One region of the Metabacillus schmidteae genome, then DNA from elsewhere that is predicted to be linked to it. Evidence: predicted binding sites of a transcription regulator. Region 1 holds the regulator's gene; the other holds the start of a gene.
What was found. The regulator CtsR, encoded in region 1, represses protease genes until heat stress. The targets are predictions, from matches to a motif close to ATGGTCAATAAAGGTCAAACA.

Region 1 (9,660 bases):
ATCTTTTTAAACCCTCTTTAATTTTTTTTGCCCTTACCTCACCTATCCCTTCCACTTCATCCAACTGTTCTACGGATGCGCGCATAATAAGTTTCAAATTTTTATATGTTGTCACTAAATTTTCAATAATGATGGCGGGAAGTCGTGGGATTTTATTTAAAATACGATAACCTCTTGAAATAACAGGTCCATCTACATTCGTAAAAGAAGAATAACCTAATAGTTTAAAAAGAACTGCATCTTCTAAAAGCTCAAAACTTGATAGGTCTTGCAGTTGCTGGATAACCGGGAAAGGATCAACAGATTTATCTTGGGCATAATCCTTAATTAACAGTGCTGCTTCTTCTTCCACACCTGTAAGAAGTTCTGCTAACTGTAGCCTAATCAAATGACCCTCTGCTCCAAGCTCATTTACGTAGTCATTGATTTCATCCTTAATTCTTAAAACCATCTCAAAACGATGAAGGACTTGAAGTACTTCTTTAAAGGTAACGAGTTCTTCCAACTCTAATGCACCTAATGTTAAAATCGATTGGTCCAGTACTAATTTATATTTTTCCAATGTTTGAATAGCCTGATTAGCTTTTGTTAAGATAACACCTATATCACGCAAGGCATATCTTAGCTCACCATGATATAACGTAATGACATTCCTTCTTTGAGAAATAGCAATAACTAAATTTCCGGTCTGTTTCGCGACACGCTCTGCTGTTCTGTGCCTCATTCCAGTTTCTGAGGAATAAATTGAGGAGTCAGGGACCAGTTGTGCATTTGCATACATAATTTTGTTTCCAGAGTCACTTAAAATAATGGCTCCATCCATTTTTGCCAGCTCATACAAATGAGCCGACGAAAATGCACATCCGATTGCAAATCCGCCATCAATAATCTTTTTAACCTTTTCGTTATGGCCAACAACAATTAAACCACCTGTTTTTGCACGGAGAACATTTTCAATCCCTTCTCTTATGGGTGTCCCGGGTGCAACAAACTGTAGAATTTCGTTTAAGGTCTTTTCACCTGACTTACTCTCTACCTCTGTCATTTACGATCCTCCTAACGTTTTTTGGAGAGCCTCCGCTACATTTTTTACTCCTATTATTTCAATATCTTCTGGTGGGTTCCATCCCCCTATATTTGCGTGTGGTATGACTGCTCGCTTAAAGCCCAGCTTAGCTGCCTCGATCACTCTTTGTTCAATCCTTGACACTCTTCGAACTTCTCCTGTTAAACCTACCTCACCAATTATAACGTCCGTCGGTTTAGGGGGGGCATCTTTAAAGCTTGAGGCGATACTTACCGCCACAGCTAAATCAATAGCAGGTTCATCCAGTTTTACACCACCTGCTACTTTCAAGTATGCATCTTGATTTTGCAATAAAAGACCTACACGTTTTTCTAAAACAGCCATTAATAGCGGCACTCGATTGTGATCTATACCTGTGGCCATCCTGCGTGGATTTCCAAAACTCGTCGGGGATATAAGTGCTTGAATTTCAACTAAAACAGACCTTGTACCTTCCATAGAGGCAACTACAGTTGAGCCTGCAGCTCCCTTTGAACGCTCTTCTAGAAATATCTCCGATGGATTTAGAACCTCTTCTAAACCAGCTTCCTTCATCTCAAAAATGCCCATTTCATTTGTCGAGCCAAAACGGTTTTTTACAGCACGCAGAATTCGGTATGTATGATGTCGCTCTCCCTCAAAATAAAGGACTGTATCAACCATATGTTCAAGTAGTCTAGGTCCGGCTATGGAACCCTCTTTTGTAACATGACCAACAATGAAAATTGCAATACCTTTTGTTTTAGCAATTCTCATCAATTCTGCAGTTGATTCTCTAACTTGAGATACACTACCTGGTGCTGAGCTTATTTCACTATGATAGACAGTTTGTATTGAATCTACTACAACAAAGGAAGGGTTCGTATCTTCAATAGCTTTTGAAATAAAACTTAAATCTGTTTCTGATAAAACTAATAATTTGTTTGACTTTACACCTAAACGATCCGCTCTTAATTTTGTTTGCTTTACCGATTCCTCACCTGAAATATATAAAACATCATTTCCGTTATCCGCCAGCTGGGAGGATACTTGTAGTAACAATGTTGATTTTCCAATTCCAGGGTCTCCACCAATAAGTACTAAAGATCCTTTTACAATTCCGCTACCTAATACACGGTTAAATTCTTTTAAATTTGTATATATTCTAGGTTCTTGGGTTGTTTCGATGGTTGTTATAGGGGAGGGTTTTTGTACAGTTTGGTTAGAATGAGCAAACACTGCTCTTCGTGGTGATGCAGATTTTAATACTTCTTCTGTCATCTTGTTCCACTCACCACACCCTGGGCATTTTCCCATCCATTTGGGCGATTCATACCCACAGGACTGACAAATAAATTTCACCTTTGATTTAGCCATTCATATATTCCTCTCTTATTAGGTTAGCTAGTAGACGAGCCAATTATGATATGAAATAAAAACAATTCAATTGGGGATAAATTGTGCATGTCAGACTATTGTTCTTAAGATTTTATCACATGCATTGAATATGTAAGTGGAATTTGATTTATTAAAAAGAAAGTGAGGCACACAACATAAAGTGTGCCTCAACCTTTTTTAATTTGCCTTTACTTCTTCTTTTTCATCTGTTTTGACAACAAATTCGCCATTCTCAACATCTAAAATGATTTTTTGACCTTTATTAATTGCTCCTTTTAATAGCTCTTCAGAAAGACGGTCTTCAACATTTTTCTGTATAGAACGACGTAATGGTCTTGCTCCGTACTCTAGATCAATACCTTCGTCTGCAATCTTTTCCTTAGCAGCTTCAGTTAGCTCTAGAGACAGATCTTGCTCTTTTAATCGTTTTGTTAATTGATCGGACATTAATGATACGATTTCTTTTAAATGTTTCTTCTCTAAAGAATGGAACACGATAATTTCATCGATACGGTTAATAAATTCCGGTCTGAATGCACGTTTCAGTTCATTCATGACTTTACCCTTCATATCTTTGTAATTTTGTGTTTCATCCTGTACATTGAATCCTACGTATTTATTTCGTTTTAACTCACTAGCTCCAACATTTGATGTCATAATTAAAATTGTGTTTCTAAAGTCTACTGTACGTCCTTTAGAATCAGTTAGTCGCCCATCTTCCAACACTTGAAGCAAGATATTAAATACATCAGGATGTGCCTTTTCAATTTCATCTAAAAGCACTACAGAATATGGTTTTCTTCTTACTTTCTCAGTTAACTGACCACCTTCATCATATCCAACATATCCTGGAGGTGAACCAACTAGACGAGATGTAGAGTGCTTCTCCATATATTCTGACATATCAATCCGAATCATTGCATCTTCATCACCGAAGATAGATTCAGCTAATGCTCTGGCAAGCTCAGTTTTTCCGACACCTGTAGGTCCTAAGAAAATAAAGGAACCAATCGGACGTTTAGGATCTTTTAATCCGGCACGAGCACGTCGAACTGCTTTTGCGACAGCCACGACGGCTTCTTCCTGACCAACTACTCTGGAATGAAGAATGCTTTCCATGTTAAGAAGTTTATCTGTTTCGGTTTGAGCTAATTTCGATACAGGAACACCCGTCCAGCTCGAAACAACCATTGCAATATCTTCAACCGTAACTTCAGTGTTTTCTTGTCCTTGCTTTTCTTTCCACGTTTTCTTTGTTTCCTCTAATTGCTCGCGCAAACGTTGTTCTGTATCACGTAAAGATGCTGCTTTTTCAAATTCTTGACTTTGAACTGAAGCATCTTTCTCCTTGCGAATTTCTTCAAGCTTCAATTCGAGCTCTTTTAAATTTGGAGGTGTAGTAAAAGATCGTAAACGTACTTTTGAGCCTGCTTCGTCAATTAAATCAATTGCTTTATCTGGTAGAAAGCGGTCAGAAATATAGCGGTCAGATAACTTTACAGCTGCATCGATTGCCTCATCCGTAATAGAAACTCTGTGATGTGCCTCATAGCGGTCACGTAATCCTTTTAAAATCTGAATACTTTCATCAACAGTTGGCTCATCTACTTGTATTGGTTGGAACCTACGCTCCAATGCTGCATCTTTTTCGATATATTTTCTATATTCATCAAGTGTAGTTGCCCCGATACACTGCAACTCACCTCTTGCTAATGATGGTTTTAAAATATTTGAGGCATCAATTGCACCTTCAGCGCCACCAGCACCAATTAATGTGTGTAATTCATCAATAAACAGAATAATATTCCCTGCCTGGCGAATTTCGTCCATTACTTTTTTAAGACGGTCTTCAAACTCACCACGGTACTTTGTACCAGCAACAACAGTTCCCATGTCTAATGTCATAACACGTTTATCTCTTAAAATTTCCGGTACTTCGTTTTGTACAATCTGTTGAGCTAAACCTTCGGCAATAGCTGTTTTACCTACACCAGGCTCCCCAATTAGTACCGGGTTATTCTTAGTACGTCTGCTTAATACTTCAATTACACGTTGAATTTCTTTACTTCTACCAATTACAGGATCTAAGCTACCTTCTCTAGCAATAGCTGTTAAATCTCTAGCTAAGCTGTCCAGGGTTGGTGTATTAGCATTTGTAATACCTCCGCCCTGGTGATTTGCTGACGATTCATTGCTTCCTAGTAATTGAAGAACCTGTTGTCTTGCTTTATTTAGACTTACTCCTAAATTATTAAGTACTCTTGCTGCTACTCCTTCACCTTCACGGATAAGACCAAGCAGAATATGTTCTGTTCCTACATAAGAATGACCTAGCTTTCTAGCTTCATCCATTGATAGTTCAATAACTTTTTTTGCTCTTGGTGTATAGTGGATTGTTTGGGATGCATCTTGACCTCTTCCGATTAAGCCCTCTACCTCTTTTTGAATCTTATCAGGTCCTAGCCCTAACGCTAACAACGCTTTAGCTGCAATGCCTTCTCCTTCGCTAACAAGACCTAATAGAATATGCTCTGTTCCAATATTATTATGGCCTAAACGAACTGCTTCTTCTTGTGCTAGTGCTAATACCTTTTGAGCACGCTCTGTAAATCTTCCAAACATCATGATTCATCATCCTCCATCCGTTTATTACGATCCATTTCTAGATTTAGACGCTCCCTAATTAGTGCTGCCCGTCGAATATCTCTTTCGTTAGGACGTAATGGTCCACCAAAATACTGCTGTAAAAACCCTGGTTGAGTTAAAATCATAAGTTCGTTGAGAATTGTCCTGGATACGTCTTTTATAATACCTAAATCAATTCCCAGACGAACATCGGATAAACACTTTGCCGTCTCATTTGATTCAATAATGCGGCTGTATGCTAAGGTTCCAAAGGAACGATAAACCCGATCCTCAAGTTGAATATGCGAAGATTGATAAAGGGCTTCGCGGGTTGATCTCTCTTGGTCAATCAATTGTTGAACAACACTAATCAAATCATCTACAATGTCTTTTTCAGATTTACCTAATGTAATTTGATTAGAGATTTGAAAGAGATTCCCTATAGCTTCGCTACCTTCACCATAAATTCCTCTAACAACTAATCCTAATTGATTAATTGCCGGAATAATTCGGTTAATTTTTTGAGTGAGGACCAATGCAGGTAAGTGCATCATCACTGAGGCTCTAAGCCCTGTTCCTACGTTTGTAGGACAACTTGTTAAATAACCTCTTTGTTCATCAAATGCATAATCCACTTCATTTTCAATCCAATCATCCAATTGGTTGGCCATATTCAATGCTTCTCCAAGCTGAAATCCTGGAAACAAACACTGAATACGAATATGGTCTTCTTCATTTAGCATAATACTAACTTCTTCATTATCCGAAAGTAAGCACCCTCCATAAATGGAATGGTCAGCAAGATTAGGACTAATTAAATGCTTTTCTACTAACACCCTCTTTTGAATTGGTTGCAGATCATTCATCTTTAGAAGCTCCAACTGACCAATATTTTGGAATGTTTTATTTGCATATGTGTTTTCAAAGAAATTTAGAACATCTTGTAACTCTTCATTTGTAGAAAGTGTTGGAAATTTATACTTTTCGATATTTCGAGCTAAACGAATACGACTGCTCAACACAATATCTGAATCAGGACCTTCTTGGTTCATCCAAGCACTCATTGCTTTATTCATAAAGTTTTGGAGTGACATGCTTATGATCCCTCCTCATTGGAGCTGCTTATTTTCTTTTCAAGCATCCTAATTTCATCCCGGACTTTAGCGGCCTGTTCAAACTCTTCCTGATCAATATAACTATGAATTTGACTCTTTAATTGTTCAATCTTTTTCCTAACATGAAGATTGCCGCCAATTCTTTTAGGTATTTTCCCTGAATGAACTGTATTTCCCCCATGTACCCGTCTAAGAATTGGTGTTATATAATCCTTAAATGTAGAATAGCAGTTAGCACAGCCAAATCTTCCAACCTTTTTAAACTGATGAAAAGTCATCTTACAACGATCACATTGCAGGACTTCTTCTGTTTTAAAAACACTTTTCTCTTCCGACTTTGCAAGGCCATGATCCATATTTAGCAGGCCTGTTAAAAGGTTATTTAGTGAAAAACCTGTATTTGAATTAAACATAAAAAGCTCACTATTTTCTTTTGCACAATGCTCACAAATATGAACTTCTGTTTTTTCACCATTGATCACTTTTGTAAAGTGAAACGTTGCCGGCCTTTCATTACATTCCTGGCAAATCATCCGTCTCCCCTACTTTCACTTATATTTCAATGAAGTTAACATGGCTTTAACCATTCTTGCCCTCAATTCATCCCGATGGGGAAGCTCAATATATAAAACGGAACGGTCAATAACACTTAACATAAGCTTTGCTTCACGTGCAGAAATAACTTCCTCTGTAACTAATCTGCCAATAATATCCTCAGCAGCAACCTGTGATAGTCGTTGGCTAATTAAACGTAATATCTGTTCCAGCAGATGTGCTTGGTTATCAGCGCGAACTTTAATAATTCGGATATAACCTCCCCCACCACGTTTACTCTCAACCACGTAACCTCGTTCAATTGTAAATCTTGTATTAATAACATAGTTTATCTGTGAAGGCACACATTGAAATCGATCCGCAATTTCACTGCGCTTTATTTCAACAATTTCTCTTCCACTACTGTCCAGTACACTTTTTAAGTACTGTTCAATAATGTCTGAAATATTTCTCACCCAACCTCCCCCTCCCTGACTTTGACTATATTTGACTTTAATCTAAATATAAAACGAACAGAAAAATTTTTCAACTCTTCTGTTTCATTTTAAATATTGCCAAATTTGAAGCTTGTAAAACCTCTTTAATAAATTTTTTCCACTTCACTTATTTCTATAAGAACCTCTTCAAGTATTCCGTGTTGAGTTAAATCAACATCTATATCAAACTGATAATAAAAGGTGACTTTACCGTCTCTTTCTTTCTTACATGAAGTCATAACAACTTTATTTGTTTTAATCTTATAGGATAATAATTTTTCAATCACCTCATCTACCGAAGATCGAGTTGATTGAACGACGACTTTCATTTTTCTTCTCGTTTTTTTCACTTCCATATACTCTTCAAGTTTATTTAGGAAGATTAAACACATTAGGACAATTATTGTAGTAAACGATGCTAATATATACATTCCAGAGCCAATGATTAATCCTAACCCTGCAACAATCCAAATAGAAGCGGCGGTTGTGAGACCCCTGACTGTAGCTCCTTTAACTAATATTGTTCCTCCACCAAGAAATCCAATTCCACTTATAACGTAGGAAGGAATTCTTGAAGGATCAAATTGACTATTAATCGTAAGATAATCCTCAAAACCATAAAGGGATAGAATCATCATCAAACACGAACCAATTCCAACTAATAAATGAGTTCTAAAGCCAGCAGGATGACTTTTAAATTCACGCTCTAACCCAATAATCCCACACAATATCGCTGCAATTAAGATTCGGAAAAACATCGTATATGTATCATCATCAATATATCCCAACAACTCCATATGCATTTCTCCTAGTTAGTTAAACATTGTATTTTATTATATATATACGCGATTGTGTCCCATCAAACACAAATATTCAAATTTTTTTATTTAAATACTAAATCACATAAGAACTTTTTTATTTTACGATAACAAAGAAGTGTTAGAGAATATGATTCATCAGCTGAATTCCATATTATAAAGATCAAATTGAACTACTGATCTGTTACTTCTCTTCCTTGGCGATGTCCTACTCTCTGGGGGATCTCCCCAACTGCCATCGGCGCTGAGACCTTAATATCCGTGGTCGGATTTCAGTTTGCGATTAGCGGCGAATCTCCGCGTCAGCTTGTTCGTTCAGTGTCATGTGCCTGTGTGCGTAGACACTAACATAGGGTTAAATTAATTTATTTTCGATGATGTGTATTTATCTTCGATTACTTCATTTTATCTTCGATTTTCAGCAATTTATCTTCGATTATTTTAATTTATCTACTATTCTACAAATTTCACCAAAAATCCACAGTATATTTTGTTTCTACCTCTTTACGATAAAACCTTCGGTTTTTCTACAATCATTTAATTCATGCAAAAAAGACCAGTATCTCTACTGATCTTTTCCCTCTTCTTACTTGGTGATGTCCTACTCTCACAGGGGGAAACCCCCAACTACCATCGGCGCTGAGAGCTTAACTTCCGTGTTCGGATTTCGGCTTGCGATAAGCGGCGAATCTCCGCGTCAGCTTGTTCGTTCAGATCCTCATGTGCCAACTGCGCACATTCCGGTCTTCTCTCTCGGCACTTCCTTGATCTTCTTGCTTCTCCCAAGCCTCAGGCTAGTAAGTTTACTTTGTCTCTACCTCTTTACAGACTAAACCTTCGGTTTATATTATTTTTTAAATTCATATAAAAAAAGACCAGTATCTCTACTGATCTTTTTCCTCTTCTTACTTGGCAACGTCCTACTCTCACAGGGGGAAACCCCCAACTACCATCGGCGCTGAAGAGCTTAACTTCCGTGTTCGGCATGGGAACGGGTGTGACCTCTTCGCCATCATCACCAAATAATATAAGTTTGAAGGCATATTCCTTCAAAACTAGATAACGATTCACAATTCAATTCACTAAGCTTACGCTTTTATTAGGTTAAGTCCTCGATCGATTAGTATCAGTCAGCTCCACACGTCACCGCGCTTCCACCTCTGACCTATCAACCTGATCATCTTTCAGGGATCTTACTCACTAGTGTGATGGGAAATCTCATCTTGAGGGGGGCTTCATGCTTAGATGCTTTCAGCACTTATCCCTTCCGCACATAGCTACCCAGCTATGCCTTTGGCAAGACAACTGGTACACCAGCGGTGCGTCCATCCCGGTCCTCTCGTACTAAGGACAGCTCCTCTCAAATTTCCTACGCCCACGACGGATAGGGACCGAACTGTCTCACGACGTTCTGAACCCAGCTCGCGTACCGCTTTAATGGGCGAACAGCCCAACCCTTGGGACCGACTACAGCCCCAGGATGCGATGAGCCGACATCGAGGTGCCAAACCTCCCCGTCGATGTGGACTCTTGGGGGAGATAAGCCTGTTATCCCCGGGGTAGCTTTTATCCGTTGAGCGATGGCCCTTCCATGCGGAACCACCGGATCACTAAGCCCGACTTTCGTC
Region 2 (9,660 bases), 1.7 Mb from region 1:
CACATGATATTTTTCGTGTAGATACCGGTAAGAAGCTGAATCGGGTTTTCTCGGAAAACCATCATCACCTGCTACAATTTCTTGAAAATGTGCATTCCAATGATAATAATCTAAAATCACCTTAACTTCATCCCTCGGTTTATGTGTCATTATCACATTGACATTCGCTTTTCTAAGAATGTCTTCAACATAAGGAAATGGCTTTTTCATTTCCGGAGAAAGAGACTTTTCTTTCTTTTTAAACGTATTAATCTCTTCTTCTGACAAATTAAAGTAATTTGCCGCATGGCTAAAGGACACTTTTAGCTGTTTTAAAATTTCTTGTTTATCAGTACTTCCACCCAAAAGTTCATGCATGACAAGCGTAAATGCTGGATATGTATCAAATAGAGTTCCATCAAAATCCCATAAAATATTCATTCATTCACCTTTACTAACTGTTTTTATTCCACGGTATGTAGCCGTTGTTAATTCTTTAATATATGGTTCCAGATCAGGCATATTCACATCTTTTGCTAATTTAATCGCGTAGTTAATATCATAAGGTACTCTGACAAACTGAATAGAGAAAGGAGCTGCATCTTTTGATTCGTACTCTCCCTCTAAAATGACATAAGCTGAAGAAGTATGATCAAGTGGATTCCCTACACTTCCTGTATTAAAAAGTGTTTTTCCGTTAAGATGTTGGACAAACGCATTATGTACGTCTCCATACCCGACTACATCAGGTTTCACCAATGAGTGACCGGTATATTTCGTGTTTTCAAACATACTGAGACGCTTTTCTATCGAATCCCAAGGTTGGATACGCGTGTATAGGCTGAATGGTGAAGCGTGGAATAATCGGATGAATTTACCACTTATATAAAAATCAAGTGAAAATGCTAATGACTCCAGATAACCATTTTGTTCATCTGTTAATTGTTTTTGATGCCATTTTAATGCTTCAAAATCAGTCTCTTTCGTAATAAAATCATCCCAATTCCCCTTTAAAACCATCTCACATGATTGTTTGATTTTTTCAATTGCCTCAGAAGACCCTGGTCCTTTTCCTACTAAATCTCCAAGACAGAAAATCCTTTTTATTCCTCTTTTTTCTATATCTTCTAGTACAGATGTCAGTGCAGGTATGTTTCCATGTATATCAGAAATAATAGCAATTTGTTCCATAACATATAGCCTCCTCATCACGTCTTGGCAGCTTGTCCTTTAAGAAAACCGAAGTCAATTGCGAATTCTTTGCAAAACGACTTCAGTGTATTTATTTCTTTAGTTTAGCACAAAACTGCGATCATTCCGGCACTTTTTTAACGATCAATAAGACAAGCATTCCTAAACAAACGTATCCAAATATTGGATATAAAGAAGAGATTAAAGAACTATACCCGATCTTACTGATAAATGCCGCTATACACAAAATCGCACACACAATAATTATACTTGGCACATTTATAAATGAAGCAATTTGTCTTTCAAGTCCATACAGATTACCAATAACCGAAGTAAATACTTCTCCATATATTACTGCAATATATATATAATAAACGACATACAGTGTTGATTTCATTACCTCTGCCATTGGAATATCAAATATTTCCACATTTGGTAACGAAGAGAGAGCGATATGACTACTAATTAAAATAGCTGTGAGAAAAAAACCTCCTATCATCCCTCCTCTTTTTAATATTTTTTCATCATTTATTTCAGTTGCTAATGGGACAAGAACTGCTGCTGACATCGTTAAATTAAATGCAGCATATGAAAAGCTTGAGAGAATCCATTTATACGATGCTGAAGATTGTTCAGGTAATATTTGAAATGAATCGATCGAAAATGCTTGTACAGCTAACAACAAACTAAAAACAATCAACATTGGAACGACAATAAGATTCACACTAAAAAGTCCTTTTATTCCGAAAGTCATAACAGCAATCGTCAACAATATGGTAATGACCACACCAAGTCGAACTGATAAGCCAAGCTGTTCTTTAAAAATAGCTCCTGCTCCTGATAACATGATGGATGTTAATCCTACTAACACAATAAGCATAAATATATTGACGAATCTGCCGAATTTTATCCCAAATAAATAAATCATCACATCCTGGTACGATGTAGCTTGTATCCTTTTGGATAAAATAAGCATTTTCGTTCCAACAAACATAAAAAGAATCCCAGCTAACAAGATACCTGCAAGTCCAAAAACGCCGTATTTTGTAAAAAATTCAACAATCTCTCTTCCAGTTGCAAATCCAGCTCCCACAACAGTCCCTATATAAACAGCCGCTATTTGAAAAGGAGCGATCCAAGATCTTCTCATCCAGTACACCTCACTAAAGTTATACAAGCTTGTATCATTATATGAAGGAAAAATAGGAAGATTCTAATTCGTTTCTAAACGCTTGGAAAGAATTGCTTAAATCAAAATAGTTGAAAGTCAAAAAAGGTCAAAGTATACTATGGTCAAAGAAGGTCAAATAAATGATCTTTATTTTTTATCCCATTAGTCAAAGTTGGTCAGAACCTACTCATCACGACTATTATGAAAAGGAGTTTTGAATAATGCAATGCGAAAACTGTAAAACAAATAAAGCTACTATTCATTTAAATATTCAAATTAACAAACAACAAAAACAACTAACTTTATGTCCAGAATGCTATGCATCATATAAACAAGCTATTCCTACTGGTTTAACAGGAGGATTATCTTCATTTTCATTTGATCATTTTTTCAAAGGTTTTCAACCACAATCATCAGGTATGGAACAAACGCAGACACAAGCTCAGCAAGGTGGAGGAGGTATTCTTGACCAACTAGGTAGAAATTTAACTTCTGCTGCACGTGCGGGTATCATTGATCCTGTCATTGGACGTGAGGATGAAGTAGACCGGGTTATTGAGATTTTAAACCGTCGTAATAAAAACAACCCTGTCCTTATTGGTGAGCCAGGTGTTGGAAAGACAGCAGTTGTGGAAGGTCTTGCCCTAAAAATTATAAATGGAACTGTCCCTGCTAAGCTTGCAAACAAAGAGGTTTATTTACTTGACGTTGCATCACTAGTCGCAAACACAGGTATTAGAGGCCAATTTGAAGAAAGAATGAAGAAGTTAATTGAAGAGTTACAAAACCGTAAAAATATCATTCTTTTTATTGATGAAATTCATCAAGTAGTAGGTGCAGGATCTGCCGAAGGCTCCATGGATGCCGGAAATATTTTAAAACCTGCTTTAGCTAGAGGTGAATTACAATTAGTTGGAGCAACCACCTTAAAGGAATACCGTCAGATTGAAAAAGACGCAGCTTTAGAAAGACGCTTCCAACCAGTAATGGTTCATGAACCTACTCTTGAAAAAGCGGTTGAGATTCTCAAAGGAATTCAAGTAAAATATGAAAGCTACCATCAAGTTACTTACTCCGATGAAGCCATTAAGGCTTGCGTAAATCTCTCACATCGCTACATTCAGGATAGATATCTTCCAGATAAAGCGATTGACTTACTTGATGAAGCAGGTTCGAAAAAGAACTTAATGCAACTCTCACCTACTAATAATGAAATTGAGAAGCGTTTAGTTCAATTAAAAAATGAAAAACAAGAGGCAACAAATGCTGAAAACTATGAACTAGCTGCAAAGCTACGAGATGAAGAAATAAAGCTAGAAGCACAAATAAATCAATATGAAGCTACTGAAAACCTAAACGTTACTGTCGAAGATATTCAAACGATTATCGAATCTAAAACAGGTATTCCAGTTGGAAAGCTTCAGCAACATGAGCAATCACAAATGAAACATTTAGAAAAAAACCTTTCTAATAAAGTGATTGGCCAAGAAGATGCGGTTAAAAAGGTTGCAAAAGCAATTAGACGAAGCAGAGCCGGTCTGAAATCTAAAACTAGACCAATTGGTTCCTTCCTATTTATTGGTCCAACTGGTGTTGGTAAAACCGAGCTTACTAAATCATTGGCAGAAGAGTTATTTGGTACAAAAGATGCAATGATTCGCCTTGATATGAGTGAGTATATGGAGAAACATACTGTTTCAAAAATTATCGGTTCACCTCCAGGTTATGTTGGTCATGACGAAGCCGGGCAGCTAACAGAAAAAGTTCGTCGAAACCCATATAGCATTATATTATTAGATGAAATTGAAAAAGCTCACCCTGATGTTCAGCATATGTTTTTACAAATTTTAGAGGATGGTCGCCTAACAGATAGTCAAGGTAGAACAGTTAGCTTTAAAGATACAGTCATTATCATGACAAGTAATGCTGGTGTCGGAGAAAAACGTGTGACTGTTGGCTTTGAAACCTCTTCTAATACTGCAGTTGAAGAAAGTAAGCTTTTAGAATCGTTAGGAGCATTCTTTAAACCTGAATTTTTGAATCGATTTGATAACATCATTGAGTTCTCTTCATTAGAAAAAGAAGACCTCATAAAAATTACGACACTAATGATGGACGAGCTCGCTGAATCCTTATTAGAACAAGAGATTTCCATAACAGTTACTGATGAAGCTAAAGAAAAGCTGGCGACACTTGGCTATCATCCAGCATTTGGAGCCCGTCCACTACGCAGGGTTATTCAAGAGCATGTAGAAGATAAAATTACAGACCTTTTGTTAGATCAGGAAAAAATTAAACAACTTATCGTTGATGTAGAAAATAATGACATCATCATTATAAGTTGTTAACCACTGAAGGATTGTCTGAATTGGACAATCCTTTTCTTATGGATGTTTTTTTAGTAAAAGCTCTTCTAAATCAACTAAAAAAAAAGACCCTTTTTATGTTACTATTTTCATAATGTACTATTTATAAACATCTTCAACACAAGGAGGGATATACCATGTTATTGATACGATTTTTTTTAAAGGCCCTTCAAATGAATAGTTGGGTACTTATTCTCGCGACTATAACTCTTGTACTATCAAGTAGTTATATTATTTATTATATTGAACCTGAAACATTTACTACTCCATTCGAAGGTCTATGGTGGACGATGACAACTGTTGCTACTGTTGGATATGGAGATGTTTCACCTGCAACAGTAAGCGGAAAAATCTTTGCTATGTTTTTATACATTATTGGAATTGGACTTATGAGTATTTTTATCGGAAAAGTAATCGATTTCTTTAGCATTCGAAAACGATTAAAGGAGGAAGGAAAATTGACGATAACGACGAAAAATCACATTCTATTAATCAATTGGACAAAAAAGGCTGCTATTACACTTGATGAACTTTTAAAAGCATTTGAACATATCCAGGTTGTTATCATTGATGAGCATTTACCTAAAACACCTCTCCACCATGACAGAGTAGAGTTTGTAAAAGGAAATCCTGCGAATACTTCTGTACTTGATCAAGCAAATATCCTTCAATCTAAATCTATTATGATCTTTTCTCCTGACGATCTTCAAACTGCTTCTCAGGCTGATGGTCACACATTATTAATCGCTTCTATGATTAAAGGCATTGAAAAGGAGAAAAGCAAAAAACTATATACTCTCTGTGAGGTTACGAATTCAGCACATATTAATGCTTTTGCGCATGTAAATGTTAATGAATACATAACGGCTAACGACACAGCTGCACATCTTGCTGCACGTTCTATACTATTTAATGGATCAAGTGAAGTCATTCGGCAACTCACAAGCAATGAAGGATATGACTTATACTCTGTTCCTAAAAAATCAGAATGGAGAACTTATGAAGATGCAAGAAAGGACCTTTCTAAACATGGAGCACTTCTAATTTCAAACGGCAATGATTTTTCAATAATTAATCGACTTCATGAAAGGATACCTGAAGAAGCAAATTTATTCATTATTTGTAATGATGATAGTTATATGAATATCATTACTTAACTGCCATAGAACAAGTGAGAATCTAAAACTTCCTCCCTATTTTCTCACTTGCTTTTCCCCATATCTTTTTTCTGATATTAAACATTGGCATGGCATGTCTCCAAAACACATATACATGCTATGAGGTGTTGTTTATGAAAGGACGATCAACAACGATTCTACTATTTATTTCATTCTTTTTTCTCCTATTTAATGGCTCTGCCATTGGATTCATTTTGTTACACTTTAAATTAGGAGTCGGCTTTGGAATAGCATTATTTTGCAGTACGAGTTTATTTGGTGCACTCTTAGCAATGATCGCATCAGAAAAAAATTCAAGCTTCTACTCTCGTTTATTGTTCTACTGCAATCTGATCATTACTTTACTCCCCTTCTACTATTTTGGTATTGCACTCCTTTTTAGTTAATCATGCTCAGTCAAACGACTGAATAATCTCCTTCTCATTACTGATCTATTTTTCCATCAGTTTGCCGACGTCATATTTTCATATCTCCTCTATGATGAAATTAACAAAATCGTTGATTGGAGATGAAAAGTGATGTTTTTTAATGAGTACACACATAAAATACTTTACGAATTTTTTGTAGAAGAAATTGAAGTCCAACTAATTGAAATGAATATGTATGAAAATCAAAATAATGATGTGCTAAATACTTCTCCCCCTAAAAACAGTTGATCAATGAAAAGAATATGATAATCGCCCTCTTTGTCATATTCTTTTCACAACTTCTCTTGAAAAAACCTAAAGTTTTTCCTTTTTCCTCCGATATAATACATAAGAAAAATTTGAGGAATTTGGTGATTTACAATGGATAAAACGTCATTACTTGGTTTACTATTAGCAGCAATTGCTGTTGGAGTTGGGATGTTTATGAAAGGTGTTAGTCCCGTCGTACTTATTAATCCGGCTGCATTATTAATTATTATTTTAGGTACAGCTGCTGCGGTTGTGATTGCATTCCCTACCAGCGAAATTAAAAAGGTCCCAAAACTATTTGGAGTCATTTTCAAAGAACAAAAAACATTTACTATTCAAGAATTAATTCCTTTATTCTCTGAGTGGGCTCAAGTTGCCCGTAAGGAAGGCTTACTAGCACTTGAAGCAAAGATAACTGAAGTTGATGATCCCTTCCTAAAGAGTGGGTTATTAATGGCTGTTGATGGTCAAAACGCAGAATTTATACGCGATGTTATGACCGAAGAAATTGAAGCGATGGAAGATCGTCATCAGGCCAATGCCTCTATTTTCACCCAAGCAGGAACATATGCCCCAACCCTTGGTGTACTTGGAGCAGTAGTTGGATTAATCGCTGCTCTTTCTGATATGAGCAATACAGATGCTTTGGGTCATGCTATTAGTGCTGCATTCGTTGCAACACTATTAGGAATATTTACAGGCTATGTTCTTTGGCATCCATTTGCAAACAAATTAAAGCGCAAATCAAGACAGGAAGCTAAGGTAAAGCAGGTAATCATCGAAGGTGTGCTTTCGGTATTAGAAGGACAAGCACCAAAAGCAATTGAACAGAAATTAGCCACGTATTTACCTGTTGCTGAAAGAAATAAATTAAATGCTTCTATTTCTGAGGGAGAGAGCATAGATGGCTAAAAAGAAAAAACATAAACATCATGATGAACATGTAGATGAGTCATGGCTTGTCCCTTATGCTGACTTATTAACATTACTTCTTGCACTTTTCATTGTTCTATTTGCTATGAGTTCAGTTGATGCACAGAAATTCCAACAAATCGCCAGATCATTAAATGCAGCCTTTACCGGCGGGACTAGTGTGTTGGAGTACCCCAGCCCAACACCAGAAGCTCAAACGGAGCAACTCAATATGGATAAAGAGCAATCTGAAGAAAATATAGAAGAAGCCCAAAAACGTATAGAACAACAGAACTTACAAAAAGTACAGGATAAAATAAATACTTATATTAAAGAAAATAATCTTGAATCAAACTTACAAACAACTTTAACTGACGAAGGATTAATGATTACAATTTTAAATGATATTTTCTTCGATTCAGGCAGTGCAGACATACGATCTAAGGATGTTCATTTGGCAAGGGAAATATCTGAATTACTTGTTATGAATCCTCCTCGGAACATTATTGTTAGCGGTCATACAGACAATGTCCCTATTAACAACTCCGATTTTGATTCAAACTGGCACTTAAGTGTCATGCGCGCTGTGAATTTTATGAAAATACTGATTGAAAATGATAAACTCGATGCTAAAGCATTTAGTGCTAAAGGATTTGGTGAATACAAACCGGTAGCAAGCAACGACACGAAAGAAGGAAGACAGAAAAACCGCAGAGTTGAAGTTCTTGTGTTACCGTATGAACAGAAAAATTAAATAAAAAAGGATGATCCTAAAAGTTTCAGGATCATCCTTTTTTAAAATTTACTCACCTTTCATAATATCATTAGCATGAAAGCCGACCTTTTTAAGAAGCTCAGTAACTAGGTTTTTCTCTTCATCAGTCAATACACTAACGATTTCAGCAATTTTTTCTTGATGTGCAGGAAAAATCTCTTCAATTAGTTGCTGTCCATTATCAGTGATTTGCGCATGTGTAACACGACGGTCATTAGGACATGCTCTTCTTTCCAACAATCCTTTTTGCTCTAATTTATCAACAACATATGTGATGCTTCCACTTGCTAGGAGTATTTTTCCACCAATCTGCTGTAATGGTTGTGGACCTTTATGATATAGCAGCTCAAGAACAGCAAACTCGGTTGGATTTAAATTAAATGTAGATATATGTTTATTCACGACATCATTAAAAGCCCTATGCGCGCGTGAAAGAACGATAAAAAATTTTAAAGATTCTTCAATATTCTTTGTTTTTTCCATTTTTCTCAACCCTTTAAAAAAATTATCTTGAATTCAAAATATTGATTTAGCATAATAATAGACTATGTTCATCAGATTGTCAAACTCCTAAAAAGTTCAGCGTAAATAAGACCTTTGTTTAAAAATATCTTACACAAGTTTTCAGTTCGTATCAATAAATACCCATCTTAGAAATAAAGATCCATAAGCACACCGAGCCCACTTCATCATATACTTACATAGAGTCGTTTTTACTCCGTGTATAAAAAGTCACACATAATTCGATGAATTCTTTGTTCAAATCAAAAGATTTGCATTCGTAGTATAATTTCAAACAATTTTGTTTCTTGATCGTATTAGTTTAGCTATAATAGTGCTAAATAGCAATTTTGAACAAAGGGTATCCATAGTTAAAGGAGAAAACTCATATGTCTGATGTAATAATAGGTAGTATTTTATCAGCCCTATCAACAGGATTAGGTGCTATACCAATCCTTTTTCTACAAAAAACCATTACACATCGCTGGAGAGACATTTTATTAGCATTTACAGCTGGAATTATGATGACTGCTGCGATGTTAGGCTTAATACCGGAATCTTTAAAATATGGCGGGTTGGTAGAGGTATGCATCGGAATATTTTTAGGTGTTTTAGTACTGACCTCTCTTGAAAGAGCCATCCCTCATATTGATTTAGAACATACCAAAAGTGGAATAAAATTTGATGAAAAGGCATTGCTCATCGTTGCGGCAATAACGTTGCATAATATACCTGAGGGATTATCTGTTGGGGTTAGTTATGCATCTTCTGTAAGTGAAAATGAAACCGGAAATTTAATTGCTTTTGCAATTGGATTACAAAATGCCCCTGAAGGCTTTTTAGTTGCTCTGTTTTTAATCAATCAGAGTATCAAAAAAGGAAAAGCATTTCTAATTGCGACCGCTACTGG

Region 2: HWV59_RS10115 (ATP-dependent Clp protease ATP-binding subunit) is a predicted target of CtsR. The motif match lies at 2,460-2,480, and genes of this name have one in related genera.

What each region holds. Positions count from the first base shown of each region.
Region 1 is NZ_CAESCH010000001.1:428,250-437,909, reverse strand. It holds gene disA (DNA integrity scanning diadenylate cyclase DisA) at 1-1,045, opposite strand, end outside; gene radA (DNA repair protein RadA) at 1,046-2,422, opposite strand; gene clpC (ATP-dependent protease ATP-binding subunit ClpC) at 2,621-5,068, opposite strand; gene HWV59_RS02035 (protein arginine kinase) at 5,065-6,162, opposite strand; gene HWV59_RS02030 (UvrB/UvrC motif-containing protein) at 6,165-6,716, opposite strand; gene HWV59_RS02025 (CtsR family transcriptional regulator) at 6,732-7,193, opposite strand; gene HWV59_RS02020 (MgtC/SapB family protein) at 7,319-8,011, opposite strand; rRNA gene rrf (5S ribosomal RNA) at 8,940-9,055, opposite strand; rRNA gene HWV59_RS02010 (23S ribosomal RNA) at 9,133-9,660, opposite strand, start outside.
Region 2 is NZ_CAESCH010000001.1:2,116,306-2,125,965, reverse strand. It holds gene HWV59_RS10130 (HAD-IA family hydrolase) at 1-420, opposite strand, end outside; gene HWV59_RS10125 (metallophosphoesterase family protein) at 421-1,170, opposite strand; gene HWV59_RS10120 (YkvI family membrane protein) at 1,292-2,320, opposite strand; gene HWV59_RS10115 (ATP-dependent Clp protease ATP-binding subunit) at 2,563-4,689, shown strand; gene HWV59_RS10110 (potassium channel family protein) at 4,845-5,864, shown strand; gene HWV59_RS10105 (hypothetical protein) at 5,999-6,271, shown strand; gene motA (flagellar motor stator protein MotA) at 6,674-7,474, shown strand; gene motB (flagellar motor protein MotB) at 7,467-8,228, shown strand; gene HWV59_RS10090 (MarR family winged helix-turn-helix transcriptional regulator) at 8,277-8,732, opposite strand; gene HWV59_RS10085 (ZIP family metal transporter) at 9,140-9,660, shown strand, end outside.